One region of the Halobacillus sp. ABD4_316 genome, then DNA from elsewhere that is predicted to be linked to it. Evidence: riboswitches for the same ligand, from Rfam matches in the RefSeq annotation. Region 1 holds a riboswitch; each other region holds the start of a gene.
What was found. A riboswitch is a leader RNA that binds a small molecule or an ion and turns the genes downstream of it on or off. The one in region 1 is predicted to bind S-adenosylmethionine.
Positions count from the first base shown of each region.

Region 2: linked by a shared signal. The riboswitch ahead of ACXAJH_RS04475 (homocysteine S-methyltransferase family protein) and the one ahead of msrA (peptide-methionine (S)-S-oxide reductase MsrA) in region 1 are both predicted to bind S-adenosylmethionine.
Region 3: linked by a shared signal. The riboswitch ahead of ACXAJH_RS12090 (methionine ABC transporter ATP-binding protein) and the one ahead of msrA (peptide-methionine (S)-S-oxide reductase MsrA) in region 1 are both predicted to bind S-adenosylmethionine.
Region 4: linked by a shared signal. The riboswitch ahead of ACXAJH_RS02025 (phosphoadenylyl-sulfate reductase) and the one ahead of msrA (peptide-methionine (S)-S-oxide reductase MsrA) in region 1 are both predicted to bind S-adenosylmethionine.

Region 1 covers NZ_JBSWZA010000003.1:166,409-174,212, reverse strand. Annotated here, with positions in the region: gene ACXAJH_RS13435 (GNAT family N-acetyltransferase) at 1-180, opposite strand, end outside; gene ACXAJH_RS13430 (Na+/H+ antiporter NhaC family protein) at 357-1,838, shown strand; gene ACXAJH_RS13425 (DinB family protein) at 2,122-2,658, opposite strand; gene ACXAJH_RS13420 (AIM24 family protein) at 2,791-3,483, shown strand; SAM riboswitch class I at 3,623-3,743, shown strand; gene msrA (peptide-methionine (S)-S-oxide reductase MsrA) at 3,866-4,339, shown strand; gene eutH (ethanolamine utilization protein EutH) at 4,729-5,844, shown strand; gene ACXAJH_RS13405 (peroxiredoxin-like family protein) at 5,870-6,523, shown strand; gene ACXAJH_RS13400 (DUF4190 domain-containing protein) at 6,564-6,818, opposite strand; gene ACXAJH_RS13395 (ribonuclease H-like YkuK family protein) at 6,854-7,336, opposite strand; gene ACXAJH_RS13390 (hypothetical protein) at 7,712-7,804, opposite strand, start outside.
Region 2 covers NZ_JBSWZA010000001.1:821,616-829,419, forward strand. Annotated here, with positions in the region: gene ACXAJH_RS04460 (hypothetical protein) at 1-55, shown strand, start outside; gene ACXAJH_RS04465 (hypothetical protein) at 144-641, opposite strand; gene ACXAJH_RS04470 (DJ-1/PfpI family protein) at 691-1,314, opposite strand; SAM riboswitch class I at 1,665-1,769, shown strand; gene ACXAJH_RS04475 (homocysteine S-methyltransferase family protein) at 1,942-2,991, shown strand; gene ACXAJH_RS04480 (amidohydrolase) at 3,052-4,683, opposite strand; gene ACXAJH_RS04485 (DMT family transporter) at 5,123-6,055, shown strand; gene ACXAJH_RS04490 (3-hydroxybutyrate dehydrogenase) at 6,158-6,934, opposite strand; gene ACXAJH_RS04495 (GntP family permease) at 7,198-7,804, shown strand, end outside.
Region 3 covers NZ_JBSWZA010000002.1:1,041,928-1,049,731, reverse strand. Annotated here, with positions in the region: gene sufD (Fe-S cluster assembly protein SufD) at 1-1,151, opposite strand, end outside; gene sufC (Fe-S cluster assembly ATPase SufC) at 1,170-1,949, opposite strand; gene ACXAJH_RS12110 (YuzK family famiily protein) at 2,189-2,329, opposite strand; gene ACXAJH_RS12105 (carboxymuconolactone decarboxylase family protein) at 2,556-2,921, opposite strand; gene ACXAJH_RS12100 (MetQ/NlpA family ABC transporter substrate-binding protein) at 2,988-3,830, opposite strand; gene ACXAJH_RS12095 (methionine ABC transporter permease) at 3,854-4,522, opposite strand; gene ACXAJH_RS12090 (methionine ABC transporter ATP-binding protein) at 4,515-5,540, opposite strand; SAM riboswitch class I at 5,619-5,732, opposite strand; SAM riboswitch class I at 5,897-5,997, opposite strand; gene ACXAJH_RS12085 (TlpA family protein disulfide reductase) at 6,096-6,515, shown strand; gene ACXAJH_RS12080 (thioredoxin family protein) at 6,648-6,956, opposite strand; gene ACXAJH_RS12075 (toprim domain-containing protein) at 6,966-7,313, opposite strand; gene gcvH (glycine cleavage system protein GcvH) at 7,442-7,804, opposite strand, start outside.
Region 4 covers NZ_JBSWZA010000001.1:358,746-366,549, forward strand. Annotated here, with positions in the region: gene rpmB (50S ribosomal protein L28) at 125-313, opposite strand; gene ACXAJH_RS02010 (Asp23/Gls24 family envelope stress response protein) at 554-916, shown strand; gene ACXAJH_RS02015 (DAK2 domain-containing protein) at 948-2,612, shown strand; gene ACXAJH_RS02020 (sulfite exporter TauE/SafE family protein) at 2,817-3,725, opposite strand; SAM riboswitch class I at 3,823-3,925, opposite strand; SAM riboswitch class I at 4,123-4,237, shown strand; gene ACXAJH_RS02025 (phosphoadenylyl-sulfate reductase) at 4,325-5,053, shown strand; gene sat (sulfate adenylyltransferase) at 5,068-6,213, shown strand; gene cysC (adenylyl-sulfate kinase) at 6,219-6,827, shown strand; gene cobA (uroporphyrinogen-III C-methyltransferase) at 6,829-7,605, shown strand; gene ACXAJH_RS02045 (sirohydrochlorin chelatase) at 7,622-7,804, shown strand, end outside.

The sequences.
Region 1 (7,804 bases):
GCTGTCTTCCAACAGAGCTGTGAACGATTGACGGTCCTCCTCATTCAAGTATTTTTCCCACTGGCTCAAGGAGAGGGGGTGCTCAAAACCGGAGCCGCTCCATTGTTTCAGCTCGTCCTTTGACCTGATCCATTGACTGATCGTTTCAAAATCTTCCATCCTTGCCGGCCTTAATTTCATAATATAACTCCTTTATAACCAATGGTCTGTTCAGATACTATTACTGATCAGAGGTTTCTGTGCTTTCCAGATGATATCCTGATCTGCTTTAAAGTGGTAACAATTCAGCTGTTTATATTCCATCATATCAGGTGGTAAACTATACAAGGTTAAGTAATTGTTGAGGAGGGAATCAGATGGCTGATCAAGAGGGAAGAAATGAAGAAGTCATCGATGAAGCCTTAGGAGAAAAAGAAATCAAACGCCTGGAGTTCCATGGCGGGGTATTTGCTGCAACGATTCCTTTGGTTTTCTTTATCATTTGGGCCATTGTCTTAAGTGTGGCAGGTCTTGTTACAGAGCAGGGGCTTGTCTTAGGAATTGTGATTGGAATCGGCCTCGGTCTGTTCTTTACTAAATCGAAATGGTCAGATTATGCGCAGAGTCTGATTACAGGGATGGCTCAGCCGGTAGGGATCGTTTCGATCATTGCCTGGTTCTGGGCCGGCATGTTTGCAAATATGCTGTCTGCCGGAGGACTGGTGGATGGTCTGATCTGGTTCGGCTTCCAAACAGGGCTGGAAGGTGGAGCTTTCGTCGGTATTACGTTTCTGCTCGCCGGCTTATTTTCCACAGCCGTAGGAACTGGATACGGTACGGTAGCCACGTTCGGTGTGCTTATGTATCCAGCTGGTGTCATATTAGGAGCGGATCCGGTGCTGCTTGTTGCAGCGATTTTAAGTGGAGCTGTATTCGGGGATAACCTGGCGCCTGTTTCTGACACAACGATCGTCTCTGCAACGACACAGGAAGCGGATGTCCCTGGAGTTGTCCGTTCCCGTTTTAAATACTCCATGGCGGCTGCTGTTCCGGCAATGATTCTTTTCATTGTTTTCGGCGGCGGTGGGGAACAAGGAAGCCAGCAGGTGATCAATGACCTGCAGAGCCAGGTGTCACCCAACGGTCTGTTGATGCTGGTGCCATTTGTACTCGTTCTTATACTGGCGCTGAGAGGCCAGCATCTTCTGACGTCCTTATCATGGGGGATTCTTGCATCCGTGGCTTTCATATATTTGAGTGGCATATCCTTAAAGGAAGTGCTGTATATTCATTTTAATGAAGCAGGGGACCCTGTGATTGAAGGGGCCCTAATTGATGGAATCAGCGGATATTTCAATATGGCTGTTTTGATCCTGTTCATTCTTGCGGCGGCTTACATGCTTGAAGTAGGAGGGACGATGGAAGTGATTAAGAACTTCTTCCTCCGCATCATCAATGGTGTAGTCCGCAGAGCTGAACTCGCCATCTTTGGTATTGTAGCTTTCTTGAATGCCTTCATCACAATCAACACAGCGGCGGAAATTGCAGCGGCTCCGTTTGTGAGGAAAATCGGGAAGGAATTGAATATTCATCCATACCGGCGGGCCAACTTCCTGGATACAGTGACCTCTTCCCTGGGGTATATTTTCCCTTGGAGTGGTGGTGTCCTGCTTGCCTGGGCCACGGTTCAGGGAGCGGCAGACAAGTATGACTTCCTCCCCGTCGTTTCGCCTGGTGAAGTATTCCCGTATGTGTTCCAAGGATGGCTCCTTCTGCTTGTTATGCTGATCGCAGCATGGACAGGATGGGGGCTCCGTTACACCGGGAAGAACGGCGAAGAAGTGAAGCCTGAAAAGTAAACAGGATCGTCAAAGATAGAAAAAGCGCAGAGATTCGTCTCTGCGCTTTTCAACTGTAGACAAGAGACTTGACTTGCCATCCAGTAGATCTGTAGGTGGTGTGCCTGGTCACGTTCCACTTATCGGCGGATACTTACCGCGGGCACGGCCTCGGTTCACTTGTATAGGAAGACCACCCAGCCAAGTTCCTCCGCAGAAAGGGAGTGGTCTCAGTTCCTGAAGGCCCGATAAAAAGCGGGGAATTTCAAGCCAGAGATTTACCTCTGCGTGTTTTTCTACGGGTTTATAAAGCTTCCACAGTTTCTTTCATTTGATCAAGGTGGCGGAGTTCGTGCCAGCCGATGAATTCAATCCACTGCACCAAGTCCATGTCTCCGAAAGCGGGGTGGGGAAACACACGGTTCTTCAATGTTTCTTCATCTTTGTTATGAATGAGGAATAACGTAGCTTCCCTTGTTTTTTTCAATCCACCCTCGGCTTCTGCAATCGTTTGGAACGTACCTTCAGGCCGGACGGACTCAGGGGCTTCCACCTTGTAGTCCCTTTCCGTCGTCCGGTGGATCGGTTTTTCGGAAGTCTGCTGGATATCTCCCTGCTTTACTGCCTGCTTGATCTGGTAGACGACAAGTTGTTCCATCAGGTACAGGTGCTCCAGAATTTCAAGGACCGACCATTTTCCTTCCCCGGGCTTCCGTGCTGCCATTTCGTCAGAGACGGAATGAGCATACTCCAACAGCTGTTTTCTTTTCTCATCAAGACCATACATAAACAGGTCCTCCTCGTCCTTAGGTTGTTTGAATAGATCAAATAGAATCATCATTCCCCTGCCAGGTGGTGATGAAACCTTTCCTCCATTGTAAACGTAAAACGATAGACAAAGGTTTCATAAATGGTCTAACCCACCCCGGGGTGTGGTATAGAACTATAACCTACATAAAAGGAGGAATCTGTCATGGCAGACTATTCGATTGAGGAGTTTATCAGGGCGACGAAACAGGATGATTCAGAAAATGATTATTTTGAGCTGGAAACCCCGCGTATTCTCGAGGTGAACCTGATGGATCAGGTCTGGGCGAAATCCGGGGCCATGATTTCCTATAATGGGAATATCAAGTTTGAGAGAGAAGGGATTCTGGAGCACGGTGTAGGAAAAATGTTCAAGAAGGCGTTGACGGGAGAAGGCAGTTCGCTGATGAAAGCGACAGGGCGCGGACGTTTGTATCTCGCTGATCAGGGGAAAAAGATTACGATTTTTGACTTGGATAATGAAACCATTACAGTCAACGGTAACGATCTTCTCGCCTTTGAGCCGAGCATCGACTGGGATATCAAGCTGATGAAAAAAGTGGCCGGGATGGTTTCCGGCGGTCTGTTTAACGTGACCTTGAATGGCAGCGGACGTGTGGCTGTCACCTCCCATTACGAACCACTGACATTGCTCGTACGCCCGGGAGAACCGGTTATTACGGATCCTCATGCGACCGTAGCCTGGTCCGGGCATTTGGAGCCGAATTTCAAGACGGATGTAAGCTTTAAAACGTTTATCGGACGGGGAAGCGGGGAATCTATTCAAATGCAGTTCGAAGGAGAAGGTTTTGTCATCGTCCAGCCGTATGAAGAAATTGAAACAACAGGCAGTCAGTAAGACTTTTCTTTTGCGTGGACTGGCATAGTCATGCTAAAGTGTGAATACAATGATGATACAAAAAGAATCATCATTTATCCTTTACTTCGTTACTGAAACGTAGTATATTGATAATCAACATTAAATAAATAACGGAAACTTCTTATCCAGAGAGGCGGAGGGACTGGCCCTTTGATGCCCGGCAACCATCGAATCAATCCACGGATTGACGAGAACGGTGCCAATTCCTGTAGGATGAACACCATCCTAAAAGATGAGAGGATCGTACGGATTGATACGAACCCCTTTTCTTATGTGGATAAGAAAAGGGGTTTTTTGCATATCAGCATACCCGTCATGGCTCTCGATAGAAGTTGCGTTAAAGGAAAGGGAAGATGTAGATATGGCAACAGCAATTTTCGGCGCAGGATGTTTTTGGGGAGTAGAAGCATTTTTTGAGAAATTCGAAGGGGTAACGGCAACAACCGTCGGTTACATCGGGGGACATCTCGAAAACCCTTCCTATGAAGAAGTGAAACAGGGAAATACCGGTCATGCGGAAGCTGTCCGTATCGAATATAATCCTGCTGTCATTACGTATGCCAAACTGGTCAATATCTTTTTTGAAGCTCACGACCCGACACAGGTAAATCGTCAGGGCATTGATGTAGGACATCAATACCGTTCAGTGATCTTCTATACAGATGCAAGCCAGAAGTACATTGCAGAAGAGAAAATCAAAGAATGGAGTGCCAAAGGCATCTTCAAGCGTTCAATCGCTACACAGGTGGAAGAGGCTTCCTCTTTCTTTGAAGCAGAAGAGCATCACCAGAAGTACATTCAAAAACATGGCTCCGCTGCCTGTTCCATCGGCTGATGAAAAGCCCCTCACTGAGGGGCTCAGCTTGTAGAGAAACCCCTGTTTCTTTACAAGCTTTTTTCTTTCTTCCCGCCAGGAGCGAAAGCCCCTTCCCTTTCCACGCAAGTGCGCAACAGCGCAGCCCGTGCCGTTCTTTTGAATCTGAGAACCTGCGTAGGGCACAAACTCTCTCCTCTATATTTTAACGTCGGCACGAGGAGCGTTCGGTGGTGACGCCCGCGGCATGCATCTACCGATAAGCGGAAAGTGGCCCTTCCCACGACTAATGGACAACTTTAACTGGTTAACACAGGATTTTTCTACAGCCAGAGCCCCTCAGTGAGGGGGCTTTTTTTATGGGGGAAAGTTCACTAGAATGGAGGAGATGAAGAGAGGAGGGAGAGGCTGTGTTGAATGATATCATCCTTATGGTCATGTGCGCCTTTATGGTTCTTGGAGCTCTTGATTACTACATATTGAATCACCGCCTTGCCTTAGGATGGCGTTTTTATGAAGCCTTTATGATGATGGGTCCTCTGGCCTTGTCCATGGTGGGGATCATCTCTCTGGCCCCGGTGCTGTCCAGATGGCTCGCGCCGGTCGTCACTCCATTGTTCCAGGCTGCAGGAGCTGATCCTTCGATGTTTGCTTCTATGCTGCTTGCCATTGATATGGGGGCTTATCCTCTGGCGGAATCGCTCGCGGCAGACAAAGAAGCGGCTGTTTTTTCGTGGGCTCTGCTTGGGACGATGATGGGCCCTACGCTTGTGTTTACCATTCCAGTTGCCTTGACCGTTGTAGCAAAAAAAGATCATCCTTTTTTCGCAAAGGGAATTCTTGCAGGAATGGTGACGATTCCAATCGGTTGTTTCATCGGCGGGTGGACAGCCGGCTATGAACCGGGGTGGATGCTTAGAAATCTGCTTCCGGCCATGATTCTATCCCTTTTCATCGCCGCCGGTCTCTGGCTCTTCACAGCCTTGACCATTCGTCTGTTTTCCTATTTCGGCAAAGCGGTCGAAATCATTATTATTTCAGGGCTTGCTCTCATCATTATTGAAACGTTAACAGGTATAACGGTTCTCCCCGGTATGGCTCCGTTATCAGAAGGGATGCTCATCGTGGGTAAAATCACTGTCACACTTGCAGGGGCTTATCCGCTGGTGGCGTTTATCAGCAGGCACGGCGAAAAAGTGCTCACCCGTGCGGGAAGACGTCTCGGGATGAACGCGGTATCGATGACAGGATTCATCGCATCGCTTGCTCATCATTTGCCGATGCTTGCCGTCATGAAGGACATGGACGATAGAGGGAAGACCATCAATGCGGCCTTTGCAGTCAGCGGAGCATTCGTATTCGGAAGCCACTTCGCATTTGTGGCCGGCGTCCAGCCGGACATGATACTTCCGGTGATCGTGGGCAAATTAAGTGCAGGTATTCTTGCTGTGAGTTTAGCCCTGATTCTAACGAGACAAGACGTTTCATTTTATGAAGAAGAAGATTCTTCGTATAATGAAGATTGAAATTGATCATAAAGGAGTTTTTCAAATGACGACAGATATGCGCAGACAATTTGACCAATACATCGAGAAATTCAAACAGAATGCCTCCCAGGAAGTTCAGGACAAAATGAACGACGCCATTAATGAATTGGAAGCCTCTGAAGAGGGGAACGGTCTTTCCAAAGGAGAAAAAGCCCCGGACTTCATCCTTCCAGATGCCAAAGGTGGTCAGGTTCAGCTTTCCGAACAGCTGAAGCAGGGTCCTGCTATCGTAACTTTCTACCGCGGCGGCTGGTGCCCTTACTGCAACATGGAGCTGCGTGCCTATCAGGAAATCATGGATGATATTCATAATGAAGGAGCTCAGCTGATTGCTATCAGCCCGCAGACGCCGGATCAATCCATGACTACTCAGGAGAAAAACGACCTGGAGTATCACGTTTTGAGTGATGTTGGAAACAAAGTTGCTCAGCAGTTCAACCTTGTTTATGAGCTTCCGGATTATCTTGTAGATGTGTATAAGGATAAAGGATTGAATGTAGACAAGCATAATGGAGACGATTCCTGGACGCTTCCAGTATCCGCTACCTACATTATTGATACAGATGGTACGGTTGTATACGAATATACAAAATCTGACTATAAAGACCGTGCAGAACCTTCTGAAGTTCTCCAAGAGCTGAAAAAAGTAAACGCATAAGTCCAAAAAGATGCCCTCCATGGATGTGGAGGGCGTTTTTTTATGAGTGGAAAAATCCGAAAAGGTAGAAGCCGGCTGCCAGCATCAGCAGGACACTGACCTGGATGCAGATGCCAATGATGGAACAGATTTTTCCTGCCGTCGCAAAGTGCCGGCCGTTTTCTTTTTCCTCCTCTTCGCTGCGTAAGAAGGCATTGGCCATCACGATGCCGATGATGCCTGTTATTAATCCGGCGAGAGGGAGGAAGATGGACATGATGCCCAGTACGAGGGATGTCACAGCCTTTTGATACATAGAATGCTCCTCTCCTCCAAACAACCTTAGGGAGGTTATTTGGTATATCGGTTCGCATAGCTGCTGGCGGCGATTGAGTCGGGCTTGATTTTTGGTTCCATCCCAAGGGATTCAATCCTGGCCACCATTTCATTTACATACACTCTTGTCCGGTTCCGGTCACCGGAACCTATATCAATGTGTCCTTCCATTGTAAATGTCGCACCTTTGTAGATGTGAGGGAGGACAATATCAATTAACTCATTTTTCCGTTCTTCTGTAAAAAGGGAGGCAACCCGCTCTGTTAAAGATGTTTCATAGGAAATCCGCTCATGCAGGGTAGTCATTTCCCTGGGGATGACTTCTTTGCGGTAACAGGCCCAGGCCCCTTTTCCTACCCGCTGAATGACGACTCCGGTAATAAACAGCGTGCGGGAAGGGTGGACTTGTGAATCTGTTCCTACCATTAAACGGTAATTCCCGACAGGCTCCCGTTTCATAAATGTTAAAATATGTGAGAACACTTCTGCAAATCCCATTTTTTTATGCGTGAGGTTTTGAAACAAATCGAGCTGGTGCACATGTGCCATCTCCTTTTTTATTTCTAGGCAGTGGAGTGTGGGGGATAAGTGTATTCCCTTTTTTCTCCTTGGGCAATCCTTGATTGTCCTGCCGTGAAACTGTCTCCATCCAAGCAGCTGTGACCATTCTGTTATTAGGATATTCATAGACCTGCTTGAAAGATAACATGTTTTTAAATAGAGTATGTGTGCATTCTGCGCAATTTATGTAAAAAATAGTCAATGTGCAGAGGAAGGGGAGTGAAAGGACTGGATAACCTGGATCCATATCCTGCCCGTTGGAGAAAATGCATGGCACTGGAAAAAGGGCCCTGGTGGTGAGTGAAACAGGCCCTAGAAAATAAAAATCCAGCAAAGAATAATAGTGATCACAAAAGTGATCGCGTAGATCGTGGAGAGTAAAGGAATGCTTCCTTGATCTTTTTT
Region 2 (7,804 bases), on a different contig from region 1:
TCCGCTGCAGGAGGAACCTATGCAGATCAGCAAGGTCACCAGGGTGACAGAGTAAACGTATAGATCGACCCTCTCATTGAACAAAGAAAAGGGAGCCACTTTTATCGTGCTCCCTTTTTTTCGTGATGTAATCTGAAATGTCTTCACTCATCCTGATGCATTAGTGGCTCCAGTTCAGCTAGTAAGCGAGTGGTTTCATCCAACAGCTCTTGGTATTGCACAATGCCGGTGATCAATACGGCTGTGTAGACGCCTGTACCCAGTATAAATAAAACTCCCTTCCAAAAAGGATTCAGACTCGTATCCCTCTCTTTGATGCTGGATTTCAATCTTATAAGTTTAGATAGAGGGAAATAGAACAATAGCAGGATATAAGAAAGGAAGGCCGCATACATTTGTCTTAATTGTTTTTCATTCACCCAGAGATACGTCAGTTCTTCCGGCTTGTCCTCCAGCGACTTCCAGCTTATAACAGTTTGATGAACGGTGCTTCCTCTCCAATTATATTCTTCGACCCTCGTTGTCTGATCTCCCAACTCTTTGACGCCTACCCCAAAAGGAGCGGGAGTATCTCCGAATGATACGACATGATACACAATAAAGATAAGAATGATGAATAGAAAATGGATTGCTTTGTACATGCTCTCCTCCTCTCCCACCTTGAGACAACACTTTCATCTTCTATTGAATCTATTTCTCTAAGGTTTCCATCAATATGTAAAAGTACCGGGGATCACCTGTGTTGAAGTACGTATACCACGCTTCCAGGGTTCTTTCCGAAAAAACGTCCAAGTGCTTAAGTATAAGATTCGCAAATAAAAGGGCTCCTGCAGAGCTGGCTGTTATAAGGTTCTGATCCGCTACGGCCTTTACGTCCTTATAATAAGCCTCCCCATCATAGTTCGGACTGACCATTTTAAGATATTCAAGACTGTTGCTGGTATGGAAACGATTGTTTAACAAACCGGCTTCAGCAAGCATCGGTGTGGCCCCACAAATGGCAGCAACCGTCGCCCCACAGTCCAGAAGCTTCGCTGCTTTATGTATGATGGGTTGATGGATACATCGGTTCCACGTATCTGCTCCAGGCAGCAGCAAAACGGTCGAAGGAGAAAGGAGGATCTCATCCGTGGTTATATCAGGTGTAATCCTCATCCCTCCTTTTGTCGTAATTGTTTCTTTTCCTGCCCCTGCCACCTGAAGTGAAACATCTTCCCGTCTTCTTTTAAAGTACTGCCCCGAGTTCAACTCAGCGGTTACATAGCCAAGTTCCCAGTCTGCCAAGGTATCTAAAGCATAGACATAAACGTTCATTCTACCAACCTCCATTTTTTACGCACTTCCCACCACAACCCCTAAGACAGAAAAACCATTCCTGTTAAGACAGAACACATCGCCTGCTCCCCCATACAAAACCTTCTATAAGGGACTACGAAATGCCTTGTATAAAGTTTCATAATGAAGAGAACCCCTCCACCTATAAGTCTACGTTCATTTTCCCATTATCGTCGAAACGGCGCTGCCTTCTTAACTTCCGCTTTTAAATACCGGTGTATTTTTTCCGAAAATTCTATTGATTCTCACTATATTTTCCTGTAATGTATAACGCAAGCGAAAGGATACACGTTGATCAAACGGATCAGCTGCTTTAAAAATTACATACGAACTTATCCAGAGAGGTGTAGGGACTGGCCCTTTGATACCTCAGCAACCAGCCATTGGCACGGTGCTAAATCCAGAAGGCAGTTATACTGCCTTGAAGATAAGGAGTCTTAGATAAATGGAAGGCCCCTTATCAAAGGAGGTCTTTTTTTAATGGAAATATACACCACTTCTTCTGTTAAAAAGAGCTCCATCAGAATCTGTGAGTCAGCATATTCCTTTAGAAGGATGAGCTTTCTAATATATTTATTCAATACCAAATGGAAAGGTTGTTGTGAAATGAAACGATCATTAGAGCAGAGGTTACAGGATGGACCCGTCATTTGTGGAGAAGGTTACTTGTTTGAATTGGAGCGCCGCGGCTATTTACAAGCTGGATCCTTCGTACCGGAAGTAGCGCTGGATAACCCGGAGGCACTCAAACAGACTTATCGAGACTATATGCTTGCGGGCTCCGACGTTGTGTTAGCATTCACGTATAACGGTCACCGCGAAAAAATGAGAATTATTGGAAAAGAAGAATTACTGGAACCGCTCAACCGTCAGGCAATTCGTCTGGCTAAAGAGGTGGCTCAAGAGCATCCAGAGGAAGAAGCTCTTGTGGCTGGGAACGTTTCCAATACCAACCTGTTCAATCCGGATGATCCTGAAGCTGTTGAGAAAACAAGGAGCATGTTTGCAGAGATGATCGGCTGGTGTAAAGAGGAAGGTGTAGATTTCGTGAATGGTGAAACCTTCTACTACTATGAAGAAGCTCTGATTGCTCTTGAAGAAATTCAAAAGCAGGACCTCCCTGCTGTCATCACATTCGGTCTGATGGGGGAGAACGTCTTGCGGGATGGCTATGAAGTCGAAGAGGCCTGCCGCTTATTAGAAGAAAAAGGGGCGCTCGTTGTAGGAATGAACTGTTTCCGCGGTCCGGCAACGATGCAGCCGTACGTTGAGAAAATCCGTAAAACCGTGGACGGTTATGTTGGGGCCCTTCCAATCCCTTACCGGACAACGGAGGAGCATCCTACTTTCTTCAACCTGCCGGACGGTGGCTGTGCCTGCACGCTCCCAACGGAAACAACGTTCCCAACATCTCTCGACCCGCTCTATACGAACCGCTATGAACTGGCGGAATGGGCTAAGGAAGCTCACGGTATCGGTGTGAACTACCTGGGACTCTGCTGTGGAGCGTCTCCGGCTATGCTTCGTGAAGTAGTCGAAACTGTCGGACGCACAGCTGTAAACTCCACGTATTCACCAGATATGAAGAAACACTTCCTATTCGGCAGTGATGACACGCTGCAGGATCATATAACATCGTATAAAACAAAAGCCTAAGCAAAAAAAACGCCTGTCCTACTTGGACAGGCGGCTTTATTAAAACGAAAACGGCAAGGCTCACAATGCATTTGGATTCCCCTGGTTTTCTTCCCTTTTGTATAAGGTGCGTCCTTCCTTAATTGTTTCTTCAATCTGTATTTCTTTGATCTGCATGGGGTCTACTTGGAAGGGGCTCTGATCAAGGATGACCAAATCAGCTAGCTTCCCTGCATGAAGGCTTCCTTTTGTCTCTTCTTCTCCATATTGATAGGCGGCATGAATCGTAACGGCTTGAAGAGCTTCATACACGGTCGTACGCTGTTCTGCTCCAATCGTTACTCCTGTTCTCGTTTTTCTATTCACAGCACTCCAGATCGTTTGAAGCATGTTCGGCTTGATAACAGGAGCGTCCTGATGGAAATTGACAGGAAGACCTTTCTTTATGGCTGATTTAGCCGGACTGATCCGGTTTCCCCGCTCTTCACCGAGGTTTTTCAAGTGGACATCTCCCCAGTAATATGTATGATCAACAAACATAGAGGGGATCATTCCAATCTTCTTCATTTCATCCAGCTGATCATCACGGACGGTCTGGCAGTGAATCATGACCGGTCTGAGCACATCTTTCTCCGGATCTTCCGTTTCTTCTACAGAAGCTTTATAGCTTCTCAGCAGCTGATCGGCTGCTGCATCTCCATTGCAGTGAGTTAACAATTGAACATCGTCTTGAACTGCCTGTTTTGTAAACTGCTTCACCTGCTCATCGCTGTACCAGGCACTGCCTCTATACGTTTCCTCTCCTTCATAAGGTTCCGTAAGCCAGGCTGTTTTCCCCTGCGGAGAGCCATCTAAGAACATTTTGTATCCACCAAGCTTCAAGCGTTTATGGTATTGCTTCGCATAAAGAGGGTTGGATGCAAAGATCTCATTCGGATTGGTGTCCATAAGAGGGTAGGATACGACATCAATAAGCAGTCGGTCCTCTTCAGCTAAGGCTTTACACAACTCGACGAACTGCTGAGAGGCGGCTCCATCCTGCACAGTTGTTATCCCATTCTGTATATAAACGCTCTGTCCTTCTTCCACCATCTTCAAAGCATCCATTTCCATCCCTTGTTGCAGATACGGTTGAATTAATGAAAGACTTGTTTCCTCAAAATATCCGTTTGGTTCCATACTTTCTGCCATCCGGCCAATGGTTCCACCTTCGACTTCCTCCGTTTCGGAATCAACGCCTGCCATTTGCAGAAGAGCGTCGTTAGCACAACCCATGTGAGCGGAAGCGTGAAAAACAAAGAGAGGTCGATCTGTGATCTCGTTCAGGATATCCTTGGCAGGGTGGTGTCCCTCATCCAATATCGTGTGATCATAGCCAAACCCAATAATCACTCCGTCTTGTTCGTCTTCCTGCTGCTCTATGTATTGACGAAGCGTGCGCTTGACATCTTCATAGTTTTCGCAGCCGCTCAGATCTGCCATCCGGGAAACCGGACCTACAAAAGAGATATGCCCGTGGGGGTCAATAAACGAAGGCATTAACGTTTTCCCTTTCAAGTCCACTTTTTCCACCTCTGATGGATGTGCTTCCTTCTCGATTTCCTGAAGTGCGCCCTTACGTTTAATCCATCCATCCTCGATTAAAATCGATTCGACAAACGTATTTTCCTCTTCCATAGTAAGAATATTTCCTCCGTAGTAAATCGTCTGCATGGTCATGTCTCCTCTTGTAATCGTCTAGGTCATGGGGGAAAGGTTCTAATGGTTTGATGTCCATTTTCCCCTTAAGTAATGAAGAGGATAGTATAACATGAGGAAAAAATGACCAAAAAGAGACTTTACACCGGGTTCCTTGCTCCTATTCTTTTAGGTCACCCTATTCATCCATCATGCACACATTTCCTCTTCCAAACCTCCCCTGTATGTTCATAATTCGTCTACTCTGCTCCGTTCTTCTTTTTAAACACCCGGGTCCTTTATACAGGAAAACGGCTGATCCGCTTTCGGGTCAGCCGTTCTGTGCAGGTCTCGGCAATCTTTGCATCATCATCCATACAGACGCCGTTTTTTTAGAAAAGAAGGAACAGAATCTATCCAATCCTTCCATATTCTGATAGCATTCCATATATCAAATCGTATGGAGGAAGTCACAATGAGTCAAAAGTCTGCTCTTTTTTCAATCGGTACAGGCGCCGCTTTATGGGGAATGATCGGTTTTTTCGTCACGTATTTGTACAACATCGGGTTCACTCCTGCACAAGTCGTGTCGCTGAGGGTTTTATCAGCCAGCCTGCTTCTGGGGATTTACCTATTATCAAAAGACCGCCGCTTCTTTAAAATAAAAGCAGGCGACAGCCGATACTTTATCGGGACGGGGATCATCAGTATCGTCCTCTTTAACTGGTGCTTGTTCAGTGCGATTGAGGAAACGTCTATTTCTGTAGCATCCATCCTTCTCTACACAGCTCCGGCGTTTGTCACAATGCTTTCAAGACTGATTTTCAAAGAATCATTGACGTTGCGGAAAGTCTCTGCTCTTTTGATTACCTTTCTTGGCTGTGCCCTTGTCGTCGGCTTTGTTCCACATTCAGAACAATCCATTTCCATGTATGGACTGATTCTTGGACTTGGATCAGGATTCTTTTATGCGTTATACAGTATTTTCGGGAAGTTTGCCCTTGTGCACTATGATTCACTGACGGTTACCTTTTATACGTTTGTATTCGCATCAATCGCTATCGTGCCATTCAGCGGCCTTTGGAATGAGGCTTCTTTATTTTCAACCGTATCCACATGGCTCTATGTACTGGGGCTGGGGCTCTTATCTACGATGCTTCCGTTTATTCTATACACGAAAGGTTTGAGTTTCATAGAATCGAGCAAGGCCTCCATTATCGCTACCATTGAACCAGTGGTCGCCACACTCATGGGTTTTCTCGTCTTTCGGGAGCAGTTGACCTTTTGGCAGTACGCAGGGGTCGGCCTCGTCATTACGGCTGTCATCGTCGTACAGGAATCAAAGAAAAACAGCAGCGCCACCCACCGGGAAACGGAAAGATCAGCCGTCAACCAGCTTCGGGGTTGATGGATCCTTCATTTCACAGCCGTCTATTTCTACATAAAAAGGAACCGTTCATTTTATTCAATGAACGGTTCTTTTTATATGTTATCAATCATTTCCGTTTACTTACTGAGCTGTATATCCACCATCAATAAGAACGGTTTGGCCTGTTACACTTTTCGCCTTGTCACTGGCAAGGAACATAGAGTAGTCTGCAATTTCTTCTACTTGAAGCAGGCGTTTTTGAGGAACTAGTGGATAAATAACTTCCTCCAACACCTTTTCCAGTTCCACGCCACGGGATTTGGCAAGATCCTTCAATTGACCACGTACAAGTGGTGTATCTACATACCCAGGGGCTACAGCGTTGACTGTGATGCCATGTTCTGCACCTTCAAGGGCACTTACTTTCGTCAAGCCGATGACTCCGTGCTTGGCACTGTTATATGCGGCTTTACCAGAGAATCCGATGACACCGTTAATGGAAGCCATGTTCAGGATACGTCCCTGCCCCTGCTCCTTCATAATCGGGAAGACCGCTTTCGTTGCGATGAATGGTGCTGTCAGCATGATGTCCTGCATCAACTTGAATTTTTCTGTTGGGAATTCTTCAAGAGGAGATACGTGCTGAAGCCCTGCGTTATTGATAAGTACGTCAATGCGGCCATAGGTTTCAACCGTCTGGTTAATAGCGGCATTGATTTCGTCTTCGCTCGTAACATCCGCTTTTACCCCCATAGCCGTTAAGTTCTGCTCGGTCAGCGACTTTGCGGCTTCTTGTACACCGTCTTCATTAATATCAGACAAGACGACTTTTGCACCGTTTTCTGCAAAGACTTTTCCGATTTGGTACCCGATTCCCTGAGCTGCTCCTGTAATAAATACAACTTTGTTTTCAACCATGTCTATCAACCTCTCTCATGTATGTTCTTGATGAGCTGCTACTTTTAACTCAAATTCGATTGTACCCAAAAACAATTTCCATTTCATGCATTACGAATTATGCGGAATATTCGTTTTTCCCCGAAAAATGCATGAATTCTCTATCTTTCTATTTCTATTGATTACTGTAATGCGTGAGAGTAAGATATTTCTTGTTGCAAAATATTGTCGAGTTTTGTCAAACGCAATTCTACTTATAATAATTACCAAAAGGAGGTAATACCATGTTTGCTATTATCATAGGACTTGTCTCTTTGATGATCATGGCGTACTTAGGCTGGTCCATACTATGGATTGCCCCAATTGCTGCTTCCATCGTAGCGATTCTATCAGGCATGAATATTCTGGATGCATTCACATCTGACTTCATGAGTGGGTTTGCTTCATTTGCGAGAGACTTCTTCCCCATCTTCCTGTTTGGGGCGGTCTTCGGAAAACTTATGGAAGTAACAGGGAGTGCCCGGAAAGTAGCCAGCTTTTTATCCAGAATTGTCGGAAAAGAGCGGGCGATTTTAGGGGTCCTTTTAGGTGCTGCCATCCTAACTTACGGCGGTGTGAGTCTATTTGTTGTCGTCTTTGTTATGTATCCTCTGGCTATTAACTTGTTCAGAGAAGCCGATATCAGTCGGAAAGTCATTCCAGGAACGATTGTGCTTGGTGCGTTCACCTTTACAATGACTGCTCTACCCGGTACAGCTCAGGTCCAGAACTATATTCCTACCGAATACTTTGATACAACGATGATGGCCGCGCCGATCATCGGTATTGTCACCGGATTGATTATGGCTGTCGGCGGATACTTTTATCTTTCCTACCGGGCGAATAAACTGA
Region 3 (7,804 bases), on a different contig from region 1:
TCCACACGGCCGACAGAAGCAGCGTGACCAGCGGTAACGTCATCTTCATCAATAAGAAGGATCGGGTTCGCATCACCACGTGCATCTTTGCTGAGCATCAGTACACGGGACTCCTGCTCGGCATTGGATTTACTGGCGCCGTGTTCGATTTTTCCGATTCCGTTAAAGATTGCAGAGGCTTTGTCCTTCATAACTCCGTGCTGAAGGATATATCCATCCGACCCTTTTCCGAAATGGGTGATATTCGCTGTAAAGTTCTGCTTCTGCGCTCCACGGCCGATGGCTACTGTTTTCGCATTGGAATGGGAGTTGTCACCGATCAAATGCGTGATGTTTTCAGAGACGGTATCTCCTTCATTCATCTGGCCGAGAGCCCATTCGATCACTGCATCACGATAGGCTACACCGCGGCGGTTCGCATAAACTGTCGTTCCGGCTTCGAAGTTATCCACCGCACCGAAGGAAACCTTCGCTCCGTCTTTAGCGATCACTTCTGCCACAATGTTGGAAGAAGTTTTTTCTTCTTTATTGTGGGAAATATAGTTCTCCACATACGTAACAGAACTGTTTTCCTCTGCCACAACAAGAATGTGGTTAACGAGAGAGGCTTTAGGATCCTCCTGCCAGAAAATCGCCTGAATCGGTTCTTCGATCTGAACGTTCTTTGGAACATAAAGGAAAATCCCGCCGTTCACTAGAGCCGCATGCAGCGCAGTCAAACGGTGTTCGTCCACGTGCACCGCATCATTCATGAAATACTTTTCAACGAGATCGCTGTGCTCACGGACAGCTGTCAGCATGTCTGTAAAGATGACACCCTTGTCCTTCAGCTGCTGTTCAATCGCTGCATAGGCAACGGTATGGTTACGCTGAATTACAAGGTTCTGCTGTTCTTTTTCCTGATCTAAAAAGTCCTTGATTTCAACTGGAAGATCGTCAAGATTTTCAATCTTATCACTCGTTACGTGATGATCGAATTCCGTGAAGTTCCATTTGGATATATTGGTTTTATCTGGTTTTGGTAATGGAAGAGATTCTGATTTCTCCAGAGCACTTAGACGAAGGTTCTTCATCCATTCAGGTTCCTGAAGACCCTGGGAAAAGTTTGTAACATACTCTTTGTCGTATGGTAGTGTGACTTCTACTGTCATGGTTACCCTCCTATCTTATTACGCGTTGACCGTTTCGTCTTCGATGCCAAGCTCCTGCTTGATCCAGTCGTATCCTTCTTCTTCAAGGCGCTGGGAAAGCTCCGGACCACCGGACTTCACAATACGACCCTGCATCATCACGTGTACTTTATCAGGAGTGATGTAGTTCAATAGACGCTGGTAGTGAGTGATGATCAGGCAGCCGAAGGAGTCGTTGCGCATTTCGTTGATCCCTTTGGAAACGACTTTAAGAGCATCAATATCCAGGCCGGAATCAATCTCATCCAGGATGGCAATCGCCGGTTGAATCATCATCAGCTGCAGAATTTCGTTACGTTTTTTCTCACCACCGGAGAAACCTTCGTTCAAGTAACGCTGAGCCATGTTCTTATCCATTTCAAGTGTATCCATCGTGTTGTCCATCTCTTTAATGAATTTCATAAGAGAGATTTCATCACCTTCTTCACGGTGAGCGTTAATGGAAGAACGCAGGAAGTCGGAGTTGGTTACACCGCTGATTTCACTCGGGTACTGCATGGCCAGGAACAAGCCGGCTTTCGCACGCTCGTCTACTTCCATCTCCAGTACGTTTTCACCATCAAGGATGATTTCACCTTTGGTTACTTCATACTTCGGATGACCCATGATTGCAGAGGACAACGTGGACTTACCTGTTCCGTTTGGTCCCATAACTGCGTGGAATTCACCGCCGTTGATTGTTAAGTTTACACCTTTAAGGATTTCCTGACCTTCAATCTCTACGTGAAGATCTTTAATTTCTAATGTTGATCCTGCCATAATGTATACCTCCAGTATCTATTATTATCGAATGTCCAGTCAGACTGAAAACAAACATTCATTCTCAATTTATTCTCATTATAATCTTAAATCATTTTTTATTTGTAATCAACTTTTTCCCACTGGTAAAAGGAGAGGGAAACCTGGACATTGATACATGTTCATTCTCACTTTCCTACATTAGTATAACATGAAAAAATCAGGTGACTAAAGCCACCTGATTGATTCGTTCCTAAACATTATCTATGCAATTGACGGTCCACCTGGGCATGCATTTTCTGAGTTTGTTCGAATTCACGCTGACGCTTTTGTTCTACTTCCAGCCGAGTGTCCAGTCTACGGCTGTACTCCGCATAACTCGTATTGTGAGACTGATGCATTGCCTTTTCCATTTCAGCGGTGAAATTCAACTGCAGATGGTCATTAATAACGAATCAACCCTTTCAGATTATTTACACAATTTAGGTTACCACAAACCTTTACCCTGTATAAAATCTTCTGAAACCGCATTTTCATTCATATGCGAACCCGCGGACCGATGTAAGCGTTTAATAATTGCATTTCCATTTAATACATTTGTTTTTCTTTAATTTTCTAATAATTCAATTAGTTAACGTTGTTCGTTAAATCACTGTAGGCGTCCTGGACAAGGGTAACAGCTTGACTGAGAGCTGCTCCGCCTCCAAAAGCTGCGGCGACTCCACAAGCTTCCATGATCTCTCTTTCCGAAGCTCCCTGATCGACACAGCCTTTGGTGTGGTAGATCATACAGTATTCATCCTGGGCCACGATACTGATTCCGAGAGCCATCAGCTGCTTATCTTTTTGTGAAAGCTCTCCGGCTTTAAAACATTCCTGGGAAAATTGACTGAACTGGTGGGCGACTTCAGGCATGTGTTCCGCAAAGACACCCATTCCTTCTTTATAATCATGTAAATATGTCTGCGTCCACGTCATATTCTGATCCTGCATGTTAAAACCTCCCATAAATAATAAGTGACTGCGGTTAGTATCAACCGCAGTCACTTATTTTATCCGTTATTCAGAATCGTCGGAAACAGGGATAACTGCTCCTTCGTATTCCTCTTCAATAAAGGTTTGAATGTCTTCAGAACGAAGGACTTCCACTAGCGTGTTCAGTGCCTCGTTGTCCTCGTCTTTGCTTTGAGCAGCGATGACGTTCACATAAGGGGAGTTTGTCCCTTCAAGGATGATCGCATCATCTTTTGGTACAAGGTCCGCTTCAATCGCGTAGTTCGTGTTAATCGCTACAAGGACTTCTTCCTCTTTGTTGTACACTTCAGGAAGGCCGGCTGCGTCCACGCCGGTATCAAACTGAAGGTTTTTAGGGTTCTCGACAATATCATTGACCGTGGCATCCACTTTTTCTACACTCTCATCCAGTTTGATCAACCCTTCTTTTTCAAGAAGTGTCAATACACGGCCGTGGGTGGATACAGAACGGCTCATGACGAACTCGGTACCTTCTTCTACGTCTTCAAGGTTGTCATACTTTTGGGAGTACACACCGATCGGCTCAATGTGAATCCCGCCGAGATTGGCAAAATCGTAATCATCATTATCCTGCTCTTGAAGTTCCATATAAGGAATCGTCTGGAAATAGTTTGCATCAATACGTCCTTCGGCCAAATCCTGGTTTGGAAGGATGTAATCCTGGTATTCCTCGATATTTAACGTGATCCCTTCTTCTTCAAGAAGCGGCTTTGCTTCTTCAAGAACTTCAGCGTGAGGAACACTTGTTGCTCCTACTGTAATTTCCGTATTTCCTTCACCGCTGGAGGAATCTTCCTCAGAAGAACCGCAGGCGGCAAGAACAAGAACGAATAACAGCGCAACCGCTGTTGTCCAGATTTTTTTCATGAATAATCTCTCCCTTTTGTTTTTTATCTTTTGTCCAATTTACGGGAAGCATAATCACCGATGAATTGGAAAATAAACACAATAATAATGATAAGCACCGTGCAAATGAAGACCACATCAAAATTACTACGCTGGAAACCGTAGAAATAAGCAAAGTCTCCAAGACCACCGGCACCAATCGCACCCGCCACGGCGGTATAACCAATCAGTGCAATGGCGGTCACCGTAATTCCTGAAATAAGGGCAGGCATGGATTCAGGCAGCAGGACTTTGAAGATGATCGTTGATGATTTAGCCCCCATCGCCTTCGCTGCCTCTACGACACCTTTTTCCACTTCCTTCAATGCAATCTCAACAAGTCTCGCGTAAAACGGAGCTCCTCCGATAATTAACGCCGGAAGGGCTGCGTTCGGACCGCGGATCGTTCCAATCAAGAAGTCTGTAAACGGGAACAGAAGCAGGATCAATATAATAAAAGGAATGGCACGGAAAATGTTTACGACAGAAGCTGTCACTGCATTGACCACTTTGTTCTGCCAGAGCCCTCCCGGACCAGATAAATAAAGCAGCAGGCCGAGCAGAATCCCGAGGATAAATGTGCCGGCTACGGAAATCAGAGTCATATACAACGTTTCATTTGTTGCTGTAATCATGTCTTCCATGCGTACGTTTGGCAGTAATCCATTAAGCATCCGGGTTCACCTCCACTTCCACAGAAGTCGAGCGTATATATTCGATTGCCCGGGCTGCTTCCTCATCGTCTCCTTCAAACTGAACAAACATCGTTCCGTAAGCTCCTTTTTGCGTCTGCGTGATCTTCCCGTGAAGAATATTCACATCCAGGACGAACTTCCTGGAGACCTCACTGATCAGCGCTTGGTTGGTACTCTCTCCTACAAAATGCAGCCGGACAATTTTTCCGGACTGGTACTTATCTTTGATCAATTTCAGAGAGTGCTCTTTTTCCTGATCACCCATCACCTGATCGACGAATTTCTTCGTCACTGGCTGATCTGGATGAAGAAATACGTCCAGAACATCTCCCTTTTCAACGATTTTCCCCTGCTCCATGACTGCCACCTGATGACAGATCTTACGAATGACATGCATTTCGTGAGTAATCAAAACTATGGTCAGTCCGAGTTTTTCATTGATGTCTACAAGAAGATCCAATATGGAGTCTGTCGTTTCCGGATCCAGAGCGGATGTCGCTTCATCACAAAGGAGGACTTTCGGGTTGTTGGCCAGCGCCCTGGCAATTCCTACACGCTGTTTCTGTCCACCACTCAACTGGGATGGGTAGGAGTTTCCTCTGCCGGATAAACCGACCAGATCGATCAGTTCGTTCACTCTTTTGCTCCGTTCTTCCTTTGGTACACCGGCAATTTCCAACGGAAAAGCGATGTTATCATAAACCGTTCTGGACCAAAGCAGGTTGAAGTGCTGAAAAATCATTCCGATATCCTGGCGGGCGATACGCAGTTTATTCTTACTGAGGCCCGTTAAATCCTGATCACCGACGTGGATGCTGCCCTCTGTTGGATCCTCCAGTCGGTTCAACAGCCGGATAAAAGTACTTTTACCCGCTCCACTATAACCAATGACACCGTAGATTTCCCCTTTATTTATTGTAAGGCTTAAGCCATCAACAGCTTTCACTTCCCGATCCTTCGTTTGAAAAACTTTAGAAAGATCCTTAATTGTAATCATGATGTGTTCCCTCCCATTCAAAAAACGCCATTCTGTTCGAGAACAGAATGGCGTTTCAATAACAATGTATCTTCTGTTCTCTCATCTGTCAGAGCTGTTATGCTCTGCAGGATTTGGCACCTTGACAGGTCGGTTACACCTGCTGGTTGCCGGGCATCGTAGGGCCAGTCCCTCCGCCACTCTGGATAAGAGATTTTAGCTTATTAAATTATTACTGCTTTAATTCATTTCATAACTACAAAGTGGATTTTAGCACTCTGCCACCAGCGTGTCAACATAAATGAGCCACTTTTCAGAAAAGAAGAACATCTGGATATGCAAAAAAGTCTCTCCTAAAATAGAAGAGACTTTAGTGGATCTCATCTATCAAAGCTTTACGCTCCGCAGGATTTAGCACCGTGCTTTTGCCGGTTGCCGGGTTTCAAAGGGCCAGTCCCTCCACCACTCTGGATAAGTTATGATGTCGCTGTGAAATTATATGTTATGTTAGCATGGAGTCTATACGGACGTCAAAGATAATAATCAGGTATATTTTTACAGTAAGGAGATGAAATCATGAAGGAACGTGCTCCTCAATTTGAGCTTTCTTATATAAATCAGCCCTCCACCTATCGTCTGAGCGACCATTTCGGAAAGGTGATCGTCCTGACTTTCTGGGCATCCTGGTGTCCTGACTGCGGGAGAGACTTACCTAAAAAAGAGCAGCTCTTTGAAACGATGGACAAAGAAAAAGTGGAGCTGGTTACGATTAACGTTCCCGGTCGTGAACGCAGCCCTGATGCCGGAAAGGAATATGCTGAAAAATTTCTTAACCAGCCTACCTTGATTGATGATGGGCGAAGCTTATACGATACGTTCGGCTGCAAGGGCGTCCCTTCCACTATTATCATAGATCAGGAAGGCAGGGTCCACGAATCGTTCGGTGATAAAGCTTCCTTTCTCGATATCGTCCAGTCCCTGGGGGAAATTGTTTAATCATCAAAACAGCGGAAGGCCTCCCACCCGCTTATCACTGGTCATACGGCCGATGAATAAAACCCGCCCTGTTTATGCAGGACGGGTTTTTTACCGTTTTTATCTTGTCATTTCCCGGGGAATAAAGGCGGGTTATAGATAGGGAATGATCTTTTCATACATGTGTGGGACGGATTGAAAAGCATAGACCTTTTCAAGAACTTCTCCTTTATGGGTAATCAAGAGGCATGGAACACTTTCCACTCGATATTGTTCCATCAATGCAGGATGCAGAGAGGCGTTCATTTCCGAGAATAGTGTTTTTTTATACATCTCTTCCAACGTTATCAGCATCTTGCGGGCAAGGTGGCACGTCCCGCAAAAAGGGCTGTGAATAAATGTCATCGTTTTTTCATCCGAGGACAGCACCCAGGCTGCCTCATTTTGTATTAAATTCTGCAAAGCTTCCTCCTAAATTAAATACATCGACTTCACGCTGAAATGACGGCTTAACAGGGCACGGGCGAGTTCCGGCTCGGGAGTAGCCGCCACTTCTCTAAAGGCTTTATCAATATAAATATGCTCTGCGTGCGGAAGTTCCTCTGTCAGCATCTTCCGTAGTTTAAAACCGGAATCATCTTCATCCACAAGGATATAGACCGATCGTTCATCCAGGTTATGTTCAAAGATCATTTCTTCCATTCGCTCAATACCGAGCGTCCCATGGGTACAGATGATTTCGATTTTCTCATCCAGTACTTTGTTCAATTTCTTCTTATCTGTAATCCCTTCAACAATCAAAATCCGTTCTCCATCCATCTTCATCACCTACTATATAGAAACAGACCATGCCATATGGCATGGTCTGAACATGATTAAGATCAAGCACGATCATGTCAGACAAGGAATCATCAGTCCTGCCTGTACAACGGGCTTACTTGTTTTGATTAATCTTCATCAATCATCGCTTCATATTCTTCAGAAGACATCAGCTGCTCAACTTCTGAAGAATCGCTTGGTTCAACAACAACCATCCAGGCTTTATCATAAGGAGACTCATTCACAAACTCAGGGCTGTCTTCCAAATCTTCATTCACTTCTACAACTTTACCGCTGATCGGTGCATATAATTCGGAAACGGTTTTTACAGATTCCACACTTCCGAAAGGCTCGTCTGTTTTTAGTTCTTCTCCCACTTCAGGAAGCTCAACAAAAACGATGTCGCCAAGTTCAGATTGAGCAAAATCCGTGATTCCGACTCTGACTTTTTCTCCTTCTTCTTTCACCCATTCGTGTTCCTGAGAATAACG
Region 4 (7,804 bases), on a different contig from region 1:
CCGGAAGGCCCTGATGCGATTCGGTGGTCTTTGGGAATGGAGGAGATGGTCCCGGGGACTGCCATAATCATATAAAGGCAAGAAAAAAAGCACCCGCAGAACGGGTGCTTTTTTCAACTTGTCATTATACGCGCTGGACTTTACCAGATTTAAGTTCACGCGCTGTTACGTAAACTTTCTGAGGCTTGCCATCCACAAGGATACGTACTTTTTGAACATTTGCTTTGAATTTACGTTTATTAGCGTTCATCGCGTGTGAACGGTGGTTACCTGCGCGTGTACCTTTACCAGATAGAACACTTCTTCGTGCCATGAAAATCCCTCCTGTTACATACAAAAATCATCAGATACTTAGTAACTTTATCATATGTATGTAGGCTTTGCAATAATCTCCGGACAATTATATCAAGAATTTTTTCTTGACAGACAGATTGAATTGTTTCAAAGTATATTAGGGGATAACCGGCTTATTTTCAACAGTCAACACAAATTCAACACCCTTCACTTGTGTTATAATTAGGAGAGAAATTGAGGAATCTAAAGGAGGATCTATATGTCTGTGGATTTGAACAACCAATACGGCCATATAACGATTAGCAATGAAGTTATTTCAACGATTGCTGGAGGAGCAGCTGTAGAGTGCTACGGAATCGTCGGCATGGCTTCTAAAAACCAGCTGCGGGACGGGCTGGCTGAAATGCTCCGTAAAGAGAACTTTTCCCGGGGTGTCGTTGTCAGACAGGAAGAAGATCGCCTCCACATTGATATGTATATTATTGTGAGCTACGGTACAAAGATATCGGAAGTCGCTCATAACGTCCAATCCCAAGTAAAATACACATTAAACAAAACAGTCGGATTGTCCGTTGACTCTGTCAATATTTTCATCCAGGGAGTCCGCGTGACAAGCGAATAGGTTGCAGTTGCAGTCAAAGGAGGAAGTAAGTGTGACGTTACAAAAGCTTGACGGCAGAACATTAGCCGAGATGATTTTACAAGGAGCGCATTATTTAAAGCAGAATTCGCAGATGATCGATGCGCTGAATGTATTTCCTGTACCTGACGGGGATACAGGAACAAATATGAATCTTTCCATGACCTCCGGAGCGGACGAGGTGAGAAACGTTTCCCAGGACCATGCAGGAGCAGTTTCCACTTCCCTGTCCAAAGGTCTTCTTATGGGTGCGCGTGGAAATTCAGGAGTAATTCTTTCCCAGGTCTTCCGCGGCTTTGCAAAAGCCATTGAGAATAAAGAAGTGTTAACGACCCGGGATTTCTCTGAGGCCCTGCAGGGTGGTGTGAAAACAGCTTATAAAGCTGTGATGAAACCTGTGGAAGGAACGATCTTAACTGTTGCCCGTGAAGCAGCGGAAGCATCTGTGGAAATCGCTGAAAAAGAAGAGGACTTCATTCCTTTCATGGAAGGTGTCGTAAAAGCAGCCAAAGCTTCCTTGAAGCGGACACCAGAACTTCTTCCGGTTCTAAAGGAAGTCGGTGTGGTCGACAGCGGGGGCCAGGGACTCGTTACCATTTATGAAGGATTTCTGGCCAACTTGAAAGGCGAGGAAATGCCGGATCTTGAAGAATTGGTTTCCATGAATGAAATGGTAAACGCCGAACACCATAAACTTGCCCAGGATTTCATGAATACCGAAGATATCCATTACGGCTATTGTACGGAGTTCATGGTGAAATTCGAAGAGGATAAGCTTGCTGAGAATCCTTATGATGAAGAAGCTTTCCGTAATCAGCTGAGTGAATTCGGTGATTCCCTGCTCGTCGTGTCTGACGAAGAACTGGTCAAAGTTCACGTCCATGTCGAGTACCCGGGTGAAGCTATGACGCTTGGACAGAAGTATGGAAGCCTGATCAATATGAAGATTGAAAACATGAGGGAGCAGCATACGTCCCTCGTAGGTAATAAGAAAGAAAAAGCCGTGCCTGAGAAAAAAGCGCCATATGGTATTGTCACCGTCAGTATGGGCGAGGGGATGAAGAAACTTTTCGAAAGCCTCGGAGCCACAGTAATCATCCAGGGTGGTCAAACGATGAATCCTAGTACCCAGGACTTATCGGAGGCTATTAAAGAAGCGCATGCAGAACGTGTGTTCATTCTTCCGAATAACAAAAACATCGTGATGGCAGCAGAACAGGCTGCAGAGATGGCGGAAGCGGAAGTGGCTGTCATCCCGACGAAGACCATTCCTCAAGGGATGAGTGCTATGCTTGGTTTCAATCCTGAAGCAGATCTCGATACGAACAAAGAAGAAATGACCAGTTTGATGTCAGAAGTGAAGACGGGGCAGATTACCTATGCCGTCCGGGACACCCAGATTGACGGACTTGATATTGAAAAGGGTCATTTTATGGGGATTTCCGACGGGAAGATATCAGCTACCGATAAAGACGCCCTCACAACAGCGAAAACACTGCTGAACCAGATGATTGATGAGGATGAAGATGAAATCCTTACTATTCTTACAGGGGAAGATGTGGACGATAAGGATGTGGCTGAACTGGAAGCTTATGTGGAAGAAACCTTTGAAGATTTAGAGGTGGAAATCCACCATGGTGGCCAGCCGATTTACAGCTATATCTTCTCTATCGAATAAAATGCAGCGCTTCTGGATTTAGAACAGCGTTCGCAGGCTGTCGGGATTTTTCCCGGCAGCCTTTTGTAATGGTCTATGGTCTGAATGCAGGAGCGGAGATGAAAGAAATGGTTTCACAGAGGATATTGATCGACCATTAGACAAACGCCTTGGCGGTTTGTTTTCTAAGCTTGTCATTCTATAAGCTGAAAGCGCAGTTCTCCATTAGAACTGCGCTTTTTTTAACCGTGTTTCCGTCTGCGGGTGCCGGTGCCGTTGAATATATTTTCGAACTGAGAAGATAACGGCAGCAGCATATCCGGCAAGAAGCAGGCTGTAGATGATAACTAAGGTCTGTTCACTCCATGTGGCATAGGTGAGCAGGGTCCGGCTGTTCGTCAAAATGATAAATCCACCCGCCGCTACCCCAAGCACGAGAGGGGGGAGTTTTTTCACAAGCCAGGCAGCGAGGGGGGCTGCAATAACGCCACCGATCACAAAGGCGAGCACAAGCATCCAGCTCAGCTCTTCCCACCCAAGGAAGATCAGGAAGCCGGCCGTAGCAGATAAAGTAACGATGAATTCACTTGTATCTACGGTGCCGATGACTTTTCTGGGAAGGATTCCTTTGCTGGATAAGAGAACAGGTGTATTTACCGGCCCCCAACCCCCGCCGCCCACGGCATCAAGAAAACCGCCCAGAAAACCTAAGGGAAACAAGAAGCGCCGTCGAAATGGTCTTTTTTCTGTATGCAAGGGCTTCACTCGATTCATCAGTAAAAAGCGGATGACCACATAAACGCCAAGCCCTAGTAAAAAAACGGAAATGTACGGACGGATCAGCTCACCTGGAATCCAGCTGAGCAGAGCAGCCCCGGCAAAGGCACTGATCCCTCCGGGGAGAGCAAGAGTCAAAACGAGACGCTTATCCACGTTGCCGAATTTATAATGGGAAAACCCGGAAGCTGCCGTTGTAGCAATCTGGGACAAATGAATAGAGGCGGAGGCCACCGCCGGAGCCATTCCATAGGCGAGGAGGATGGTGGAGGAGCTTAAACCAAATCCCATTCCGAGGGCTCCATCCATCAATTGAGCAAAGAATCCAACCAGTGAAAATATAAGTAATTTCTTCATCGTACCTCTCCTTTTGATTAAACACATAAGATTACTTGGTTTTAACCATGAAGAGGCACAAAAAAACCTCTTCATCCAGAAGAGGTCAAGCTTCCTCTCCTTATCTTTCAGACCACCGTCTGCTGGAATGAGCACCTTTTCCAATGTGAGGTTGCTGCGGGATCATCAGACCAGTTTCCTCCCCCGGCTCTTTATAAGGATATATGTAGCCCGCGCTGAAAGCGGAATTCCTAAGTACATGAATAATATATTCAAAGCTAAAACATGGATGACGATTTGTCAATGGTTTACAATAAAATAAACAGAAAACTAGTAATATTTAAAATGCATGTTGACATATCTTTAAATCGGGTCTAATATTTGAATCAAATCTTTTGAACAAAATCTGGAAACATTTTTCTTATCGAGAGAGGTGGAGGGACTGGCCCTTGGAAGCCTCGGCAACGGATCTGTCGTCATGAACAGAAGCTGTGCCAATTCCAGCAGGTGATCAACACTTGGAAGGATAAGAAGAACGGTTGAATCATGTATAATGACTCTCCTTTCTTCTTACCATCAGAAGAAAGGTTTTTTTGTTGAAGATAAGAAAGGAGGAGCTTATGAATACGAGTGCACCGACATATGGAACATTCACCGGGGATCCTTTACTTCATATGGATATTGATGATGGACACAAAGGGGCAGAGAGTGTGATTCAATGGGCTTACGGGCATTATGGAAAACAGCTCGTTTATGCGTGCAGCTTCGGTGCTGAAGCGATCGTACTGCTTGACTTCATTGCAAAGGCACAGCCGGATGCCGACGTCGTTTTTCTGGACACTGGACTTCATTTCCAGGAAACCTATGATTTGATAGACAAAGTGAAAAAGAGGTATCCGGATTTGAACATCCATATGAAAAAGCCGGAATTGACAGTGGAAGAACAGGCAGAGGAATATGGTCCGGCCCTTTGGAAAAGGAATCCCGACCAATGCTGTGCCATCAGAAAAATCAAACCGCTGGAAGAAGCCCTGACAGGAGCGGCGGCCTGGATGTCGGGATTAAGAAGAGAACAATCTGCAAGCCGGAGTCATACGAACTTCGTCAACAAGGACGAACGCTTCCAGTCCATCAAGGTATGCCCCTTAATTCACTGGACATGGGAAGACGTATGGACTTATATCCGACTAAATAGCTTGGATTACAATGAATTACATGACCAAAGCTATCCAAGTGTCGGCTGCATCCCCTGCACAGCGAAAGCGCTGGATGACGGCCGTTCAGGAAGATGGCAGGGATTTGATAAAACCGAGTGTGGACTCCACACAGCGGGAGATACGAAACAATAAAGGAGAGATGAATGATGTCCATTATTCAACCGCATGGCGGGCAGTTAATCAATCGTTTTACAGCACAGCCGGATACGCTTCCGGAACAAAGGATCGAGCTTGATGCGATGGCGTTGAGTGATATCGATTTAATCGCTAATGGGGCATACAGTCCGCTTCAAGGATTTTTAACAAGGGAAGATTATGATCACGTCGTTGAAAATCTTCGTTTGAAAGACGGCACTCCCTGGAGTCTCCCGATCACACTGCCTGTTTCTGAAGAGCAGGCCCGTTCGTTACATGGTCAAGCGGCTCTTGTGAAAGATGGGGCAATCTACGGTGTGATCGAAATCGAAGACATTTACAAGCCGGATAAACAGAAAGAAGCTGCAAAGGTTTACTTAACGACAGAAGACGCTCACCCGGGGGTCAGTAAACTTTACAAGCGCCCGGATTATTATGTCGGTGGCAGAATTGAAGTATTCCATCGTCCGGAGCGGGAGCATTCAGACCATTACTACCTTGATCCCGAAGAGACAAGAGAACGATTCCAACAGGCCGGATGGGAAAAGGTTGTCGGTTTCCAAACGCGTAATCCTGTTCACCGTGCTCATGAATATATCCAAAAAGCGGCCCTGGAAAGCGTAGATGGACTATTTCTGAATCCGCTCGTAGGAGAAACGAAAAGCGACGATATCCCGAGTGATGTGCGCATGAGAAGTTATGAGGTACTCTTGGATGAATATTATCCGGAAAACCGGGTGACGCTGGCTGTTTTTAATGCGGCCATGCGCTATGCAGGCCCGCGGGAAGCCATCTTCCATGCGATTGTCCGGAAGAATTTCGGCTGCTCCCATTTCATAGTCGGGAGGGATCATGCAGGTGTCGGCGATTACTATGGTACATATGACGCTCAAAAAATCTTCAGCCACTTTGAAGAAGGAGAGCTGGAAATAACCCCGGTCTTTTTTGAGCACAGCTTCTACTGCAAAGCCTGTGAAGCAATGGCTTCTCATAAAACCTGCCCCCACAGCAAGGAGCATCACGTAATTTTATCAGGAACAAAAGTGCGCGAGCTGCTTCGGAGCGGCCAGAAACCACCGAAAACGTTCAGCCGTCCGGAGGTCGTGGAAGTGCTGATTGAAGGGCTTAAACAACAGACAGCGGATGTAAAGGGGTGAATGGAATGGCAACGAATTTAACATGGCATGAAGCTGCCGTCCAAAAAAAGGATTACCGGAGTAAAAATGGTCATTTCAGTGGTGTGCTCTGGTTCACCGGTCTCTCAGGGGCTGGTAAATCCAGCATTGCCAACCATTTGAACCGCCTTCTTTTTGAGCACGGCATCCAAACCTACCTGCTTGACGGGGATAACGTTCGTCATGGATTAAATCGGGATCTTGGTTTTTCTGAAGCCGACCGGACAGAGAACATCCGTCGGATCGGTGAAGTATCCAAATTGTTCACAGACAATGGTTCCATCGTTTTGACGGCTTTTATTTCTCCATACAGGGAGGACCGTGACCGGGTCCGATCCCTTTTGGAAGAGGAAGAATTCATGGAAGTCTTTGTCGACTGTCCTGTGGAGGAATGTGAAAGCCGGGATCCTAAAGGACTGTATAAAAAAGCAAGGGCTGGGGAAATCTCCGGTTTTACCGGGGTGGATGCTCCTTACGAGGCACCGGTGAATCCGGAATGTGTCGTTCGGTCTGACCAGCATTCCATCCAAACCTGTGCGGAACAGATTTTTCAACTTCTTATTGATAAAAAGTGGCTGAACGACAAGGAGGGATAACGTGACCAAAGTATATATCGTAGGTGCAGGTCCTGGAGACATTGATTTGATTACCGTGAAAGGTCTTAAAGCTGTCCAGAAGGCTGATGTTGTTCTGTATGACAGGCTCATCAATCAGGATCTTCTTGAGGAAACGAAAGCAGGGGCAGAGCTCGTCTTCTGTGGGAAAAGGCCCGATCATCACGCACTGTCCCAGTCAACCATCAATCATCTTCTTGTCAAATACGCCCTTCAAGGGAAAGTGGTCACACGCCTTAAAGGAGGAGATCCATTTGTGTTCGGCCGCGGAGGGGAAGAAGCAGAAGCTCTTGCAAAAAGGTCCATTCCTTTTGAGATCGTTCCAGGAATTACATCCGGGACGGCTGCCCCTGCGTACGCCGGCATTCCGGTCACCCACAGGGAATACAGCTCGTCGGTCGCTTTCATATCCGGGGTCAGTAAGAAAGGAACAGATGAAGAAGCGTACTGGGAGCGGGTCGTCAAAAGTATGGATACGCTGTGCATCTACATGGGTGTCAAAAGACTTCCGGAGATTTGTGATCGGCTGAAAAAATATGGGCGGTCTCCAGATACGCCGATGGCCCTTATCCAGAATGGAACGACGAACAGCCAGAAAATGGTAAAGGGAACAATCGATACGATTGTAGAAAAGAGCCGTTTTATCGAAAACCCTGCCATGATCGTTGTGGGGGAAGTGGTGGAGCTGAGCAGCCACCTCCAATGGTTCGACCCGGCCGGTGAGGACGCCCGTGTATCTGCGGAAACGATTGTAGGCTAGGAAGAGGAGGATGAGGATGGAAGCTGTCCTGTATGTAAGTCACGGAAGCAGAAAAAAAGCAGCCACCACCCAGGCAGAGGACTTTTTACACCGTGCAGCGGAAGCGCATGATCTGCCTTATGAGATTTGTTATCTGGAACTCGCTGAACCTGATATATCAGAAGGGGTGCGGCGCCTTGTGGAAAGGGGAGCATCCAGC